Regions from separate parts of the Paenibacillus sp. FSL R5-0378 genome, predicted to be linked through region 1. Evidence: predicted binding sites of a transcription regulator. Region 1 holds the regulator's gene; the other holds the start of a gene.
What was found. Region 1 encodes NrdR, which represses ribonucleotide reductase genes. Its sites were predicted from a motif close to AACACNATATATNGTGTT; they were not measured.

Region 1 (3,412 bases):
GGCTTTTCGCCGCTGCTGACCGCCTTCGTGATCGCTCTCTTCAGCGGCACCTTTTTGGTCGTCGGAATGAAGACGGGTCTGCGCTTTGCGTCCCGAACGTGGATGCGCCGGTTTACGGTGCTGCCGGCAATATTATTAATTGTAATGGGAATAATGAAGCTGTTATGAGGTGAGTTAAGGATATGAACATCGGGTTAACCGGAGGAATAGCGACAGGAAAAAGTACCGTATCCGCCCTCTTAGTCAGCAAGGGGGCGCTGCTTGTTGACGCCGACGTCATCGCCCGGGAAGTCATGCTCCCGGGTCATCCGGTTTTGGCGGCGGCCGTCGAGCATTTTGGACAAGCCATCCTCCTTCCGGACGGAACGCTGGACCGCAGACGCCTGGGGGATATCGTGTTTCACGATCCGGGCGAGCGCAAAGCTCTGAACGATATTACGCATCCTGCGATCCGTCAGGAGATCCGGGAGCAGATGCACACCTTTGAACAGGAGCACCCGGACCGCCTGGTAGTGGTGGACATCCCGCTCCTGTTTGAATCGGGTCTGGAAGCGATGTTTGAGCAGGTCCTGCTGGTCTATGCCCCGTTTGAGGTTCAGGTGGAACGCCTGATGGAGAGGAATCGGCTGACGAAGGATGAAGCGGTCGCGCGGATTCGTTCCCAAATGGATATCGAAGAGAAGAAGAAGCGGGCCGACGTTGTGATCGACAACAGTGGACAACCTTCCGAGACGGAGCGCCAAGTGGATGAATTTTGGAACCGGAAGGGCCTGCTATGAAGTTTTTACGCAAAAAAAGAGTGCTTCTTCTGTTGTTCTTAGGATTTGTCGTCATCCTGTTTTTTAATACGAACTGGATGTCGTGGTTTTACCCGATTCATTATAAAGAGAACATTCGCGAGCAGGCTGAGCGTTATGACGTCGACCCGTTTCTGGTGGCTTCAATTATCCGGGTGGAATCCAATTACAAGCTGGGCAAGGAGTCCAAGAAGGGGGCTCTCGGCCTGATGCAGTTAATGCCGGATACGGCCAATTGGGCGATGGAAAAGGCCAAGCTTCCGGAGGTGACGCTGGACCATATTAAGCATGAGCCGGAGGCCAGCATCGAAATCGGCACCTGGTATCTCAAAACGCTGTCGGAGCAGTTTAAAGGAAACCGGATTGCCGTGATCGCCGCATACAACGCGGGGCCTGGTAAAGTGGACGGTTGGCTGAAAAGGGGCGTATGGGACGGGACCTACGACTCGGTCAAAAATATTCCCATCGGGGAAACCCGGCACTACGTCCAGCGGGTCATTTATTACTACAATCAGTACACGCGGATATACAGCGAGTTTTAAAGGGAGTACTGTTCTGTCGCTAAACATAACAAAAGAAGCATTGGAGAAGCTAGGTTAGCGTCTCCAACACTTCTTCGGGTATCAAACCGAATTAGAATTGACCAGCCAGTTGTTGTTCAGCCAGGGTCACCAAACGTTTAGTGATAAGTCCCCCGATCGAACCGTTCTCATATGCAGTCATGTTGCCTTGGTATCCGTCTTGTGGGATGCTGATACCCAGTTCTTGAGCGACTTCATATTTCAATTGGTTCAGGGCTGCGGTAGCTTTAGGTACTACCAGGTTGTTGGAGCTGTTGTTGTTGGAAGCCATTGTTGTTCACCTCCTCGCTGTTTGTAAATGTATTATGTCTCGAAGCTCAAAAGTTCATTACTCTTTTTGAAAAGTTTTTGTTGGAAATTTAATACATTTCGGTGAGGCGGCAAGTTAATCCCTGACGGGATAAGGGTTCGCGGTATTCGGACCCTGTGAATGTTCGTGATTTTGTTCTATATACACCGTGATTTGCAAAGGAAGGGAGTTTACCATGAAATGTCCGTACTGTGATTATGCCGGCACGAAAGTGCTGGACTCACGGCCCGCTAACGAAAATAAATCGATCCGCCGCAGGCGTGAGTGCGAGAAGTGCAGCCGGCGCTTTACCACGTTTGAGATGGTGGAGGAAACGCCGCTGATGGTCATCAAGAAGGATGGAAGCCGGGAAGAGTTCAGCCGGGATAAAATCCTCCGCGGCCTGATTCGTGCCTGCGAGAAGCGCCCGGTATCCGTGGAGCAGCTCGACATGATCGTCTCCGAGGTGGAGAAATCACTGCGCAACACCGCCGTGGCGGAGGTGGAGAGCCGGCAGATCGGCGAGCTGGTGATGGAGCAGCTGTATCCCGTGGATGAGGTGGCTTATGTCCGCTTTGCGTCGGTTTACCGCCAATTTAAAGATATCAACATGTTCATGAAAGAGCTGAAGGGGCTGCTGTCCAAAAATACGGTGGAAGACTAACCGTAAGGGAGCATGCTGCTTTGCCGGTCCGGCAACCATCTTAAAGAGCAAAAGGGCCTTCCAGGGCCTCTTTTGCTTTTGGCGGTGGTCATGTCATGAGAGCATAAGGCTGAACACTTGCATGAGCTCCAAAATCTTTTTTGATTTTTTTTGTTGACACATGCATAAATCTTTGATAAATTATAAGAGTCGCTGATACATAATAAATCAGTAGAAAATGATAAGGGGCCTTAGCTCAGCTGGGAGAGCGCATCGCTGGCAGCGATGAGGTCAGGGGTTCGATCCCCCTAGGCTCCATAGAAGAAAACCCTTGGGAATCAAGGGTTTTTTTGTTTGTTTTTTTTAATTTTAAGCCCTGGCCCACTTCTTCCGATACTGATGTGGCGTAATACCCATGCGCTGTTTGAACAATTTACAAAAATAAGAGCTGTTCGCTAAACCAATCTCCTCAGCAATGAGCGAGATTGGTTTTTTCGTGGTCGTTAACAGCAGAACGGATTGATGGACCCGGCGGGCCATGATGTACTCGGAGATGCTGATGCCTGTCGCCTCTTTGAAGAGATGCGATACATGATAGGGAGATAAATGCAGCGACTTGGCCATGTCGTCCAGCCGAAACGGTAACGTATAGTTGGCCTCGATCCATGTCAATATGTGCTCCACCTGATGATTTTGGCGAAGGGCCGGTTTCGGCAGCCCGGCTTCCGTCCGCTGATCCCATACGTGTTGGATCGAACGGTACAGCATGACGAGAAATAAAGAAAATTCCTCATATCTTTCCGCCTCTGAAAGCGCGGGTAATTGATTATCCAAGCTTTTGTAGACAGCGTCCAGGATGTGGAGCTCATCCCCGGTGTCATACAAGCACGGAACTGAGAGTTCCCCTAAATACAAGAATCGATAAAAGGTATGAAGCGAAGGCCATTTTTCAAAATAAGACTCAAACATCGTCGGTTCAAAGGTCACGAGAGAGCGTTCGAAGCATTGGCCTTCGTCGTATTCGAGCTTGAGATGATGAAGCTGATAAGGCTGAAAAATGCAGAGCATGCCCGGTTTGATGTCGTAGCGGTTGTTATTGACG
Region 2 (3,412 bases), 290 kb from region 1:
TCTTCTTCGACAGGTTCACGAGGGTCAGGAACACCGCGTCCCGGCTGCTGCACACCTCGCGCTGCAGCGTGACCAGGGACAGCATGCTGCTTAGGTTGCCCCCGGACGCTTTGTACTGGTTCTTGACAAAAGAAGTTACACCGTCGTACAGCGCCTGCTCCTCAGGAGAGAGCTGCAGGCTGACGTTGCGCACCGTCCGTTTGGTGAACTGCACCGGGCCTTCGCCGCGCCGGTTGCGGATCATTACCTTGGCGAGCTCGTCCCGGAGCTGACCCTCGTTCTTCGCCTGCCGTTTGCCGACAACGAAGTTGGCCGCAAAATCCCCCTGCCGCCCGAGCTGGCCGGGCTTCAGCAGCGTAATAAGGTTGAAGAGCTCGCTCATATCGTTTTGAACCGGCGTCGCAGTCAGCAGCAGGCAGTACTTTTTCCGCAGCTTCTGGATAAATTGATAGTTCGTCGTTTTCTTGTTCTTCAGCTTGTGCGCCTCGTCGATAATGAGCATGTCGTATTCCTGCTCCATCAGCATGTCCTTGTGGGGCTCGCGCTTGGCGGTATCCATGGAGGCGACGACGACGTCGGAATGCCAGGAATAAGCTTTTTTCTGCGCGACCGCCGGGATGCCGAATTTGCTGTTCAGCTCGCGGACCCACTGGAGCACCAGGGAGGCGGGTACCAGAATCAGCACTTTGGATACCAGCCCGCGCACCATGTATTCTTTTAAAATGAGTCCCGCTTCGATCGTCTTGCCCAGTCCGACCTCATCGGCCAGAATGGCTCTGCCGGACATCTCAAACAGCACCCTCCGCGCCGTGTCGATCTGATGGGGAAGGGGGGACAGGTCCTGCAAATGCTTCACACACTGCAGCTCGTCAAAGCTCGTCACAAGCCGCGCCTCTTCGCCCTGAACGGCCAGCTGAAACAGCCGGAAGTCACCCCAGGGGCCGCCTTTATCCAGGCGGGATTCGAGGTTATCCAGCCAGCTGCGGTCAATATTTAGGGGAACGGGAAGGTCCCCGGCCTGCGCCCCGCTACCGAGATGAGAAGTTTTCAAGCCTTGTACCTCCTTCATAGGTTCGTAATCTCGCGTAACAGTAGTATGCACGTAAACCGGAGAGTTCATAACCTCCGTATGGATGAAGGCATCCGCTGATTTTCACAATTTTTTTCAAAGGAACCGAAGCAAAAAAGTGAGATTGGCGGAGAAAAGCAAAGGTTGTCCCAGAGTGAAGAGCTTTCATGGTCTAAATTTCAGGATTAAGGCGTGGAGTAACAATATGTGGTATAGTATAATCATCAATGCACACAATATATGGTACATGACGAGCGGATTTGCGTTTTAAATGGGGATATTTCGTTTATTGAATGGAAGGAACCCGGCTACATACAGGCCTTTCCCGGAAGTGAACCGGCACTTTTAGCGCAGTCGGCAGACCGACATCATCCGCTGATCGGAACGAAGAGCCGATACGTTCGGCAGAACAGTCATGGGAGGAGAATGTAACAGTGAATCAAGTTCAGAGCAAACAGAAGCTTGAGGGGTTAAGCGAAAAAATCTTTTTGGACCGGTATGCTTGGAAGGACCCGGACCCGAATCACGCCAAAGTTGGAGACGTCGTACTTGTACTGACCAAGGACGATCCGAAGTTTCCGACAAAGGAAGTCGGCGAGATCGTATCGCGCGAGGGGAAACGGGCGACGGTAAAAACACGCCGCGGCGAGCTGGTGGAGACGGATGTCGAGAAGCTGACGCTGAATATCGAGAAGACGCCTGAGGAAATGTGGGACCGGCTGGCCGGGGCCATGGCATCGGCGGAGCCGACGCCGGAGCTGCAGGCCGAGTGGAAAGAGAAGTTCCGCTACATTCTGGAAGACTGGAAACTCGTTCCGGGCGGGCGGATCGCCGCCGGAGCGGGTGCCAGTGACGAGCTGACGCTGTTTAACTGTTACGTCATTCCTTCGCCGAAGGACAGCCGCGGCGGTATCATGGCGACGCTGTCCGAGATGACCGAAATTATGGCGCGGGGCGGCGGTGTCGGCATCAATCTGTCCTCGCTCCGTCCGCGCAGATCCGTGGTCAAGGGCGTGAACGGATCCTCGAGTGGTGCGGTATCCTGGGGCGGATTGTTCAGCTACACGACCGGCCTGATTGAGCAGGGCGGCAGCCGGCGCGGCGCGCTGATGCTCATGATCAACGACTGGCACCCGGACGTGCTCGATTTTATTACGGTCAAGCAGACGATGGGACAAGTGACGAATGCCAACCTTTCCGTCTGTGTCAGCAATGATTTCATGAAGGCGGTCAAGGAGGACCTGGACTGGGAGCTGGTATTCCCGGATACGACGGATCCGGATTACGACGAGCTGTGGGACGGCGACCTTGAGAAATGGAAGCAGGGCGGCCATGCCGTCATTCCGTACCGGACGGTAAAGGCGAGCGAAATCTGGCATACGATTATCGAATCGGCGTGGAAATCAGCCGAGCCGGGCGTCGTCTTTATGGAATACTACAACCAGATGTCCAACAGCTGGTACTTCAACCCGATCATTTGCACGAACCCGTGCGGCGAGCAGGGGCTTCCGGCATGGGGCGTCTGCAACCTGTCTGCGATGAATCTCTCCAAGTTCTACGATGAAGAGAAGCATGACGTGGCTTGGGACGAACTGGCGACGGTGACGCGTTATTCCGTGCGTTTCCTGGATAACGTTATCGACACGACGCCATACCATTTTGAAGAAAACGAGAAAAACCAGAAGAAGGAGCGCCGGATCGGCCTCGGTTCGATGGGTCTGGCGGAGCTGATGATCAAGCTGAACATCCGGTACGGCAGTCCGGAATCACTTGAGTTCCTCGACAAGCTCTACGGGTTTATCGCCCGCGAAGCATACCTGGCATCGGCTGACATTGCAGAAGAGAAAGGCTCGTTCCTGGCGTTTGACGCGGATCCGTATTTGCAGAGCGGATTTATGAAAAATATGACCGAGGCGTTCCCTGAAGTCGGCACGGCCATCCGTGAGAAGGGCATGCGCAACGTGACCGTCATCACCCAGGCGCCGACCGGCAGCACGGGAACGATGGTCGGCACGTCGACCGGTATCGAGCCATACTTCGCGTTTAAATATTTCCGTCAGAGCCGCCTCGGCTTCGACGAACAGTTCGTACCGATCGCGCAGGACTGGCTGGACGCCCATCCGGGTGAAGAACTGCCGGATTACTTCGTGACGGCGATGGATCTGACGGCGGAAGACCATATCCGCGCCCAGGCCGCCATTCAGCGCTGGGTGGACAGTTCCATCTCGAAAACTGCGAACTGCCCGGCCGACTTCACGGTCGAAGAAACGAAGCGGCTGTATGAGCTGGCGTTCGACCTTGGCTGCAAGGGCGTGACGATCTACCGTGACGGCAGCCGCGATG

Region 2: a site for NrdR is predicted at 1,300-1,317, ahead of MKY74_RS12390 (adenosylcobalamin-dependent ribonucleoside-diphosphate reductase). Genes of this name have one in related genera too.

What each region holds. Positions count from the first base shown of each region.
Region 1 covers NZ_JBBPAY010000001.1:2,326,701-2,330,112, forward strand. Annotated here, with positions in the region: gene MKY74_RS10935 (manganese efflux pump) at 1-168, shown strand, start outside; gene coaE (dephospho-CoA kinase) at 183-779, shown strand; gene MKY74_RS10945 (lytic transglycosylase domain-containing protein) at 776-1,339, shown strand; gene MKY74_RS10950 (alpha/beta-type small acid-soluble spore protein) at 1,431-1,649, opposite strand; gene nrdR (transcriptional regulator NrdR) at 1,864-2,331, shown strand; tRNA gene MKY74_RS10960 (tRNA-Ala) at 2,556-2,628, shown strand; gene MKY74_RS10965 (AraC family transcriptional regulator) at 2,680-3,412, opposite strand, start outside.
Region 2 covers NZ_JBBPAY010000001.1:2,620,604-2,624,015, forward strand. Annotated here, with positions in the region: gene MKY74_RS12385 (DEAD/DEAH box helicase) at 1-1,051, opposite strand, end outside; gene MKY74_RS12390 (adenosylcobalamin-dependent ribonucleoside-diphosphate reductase) at 1,504-3,412, shown strand, end outside.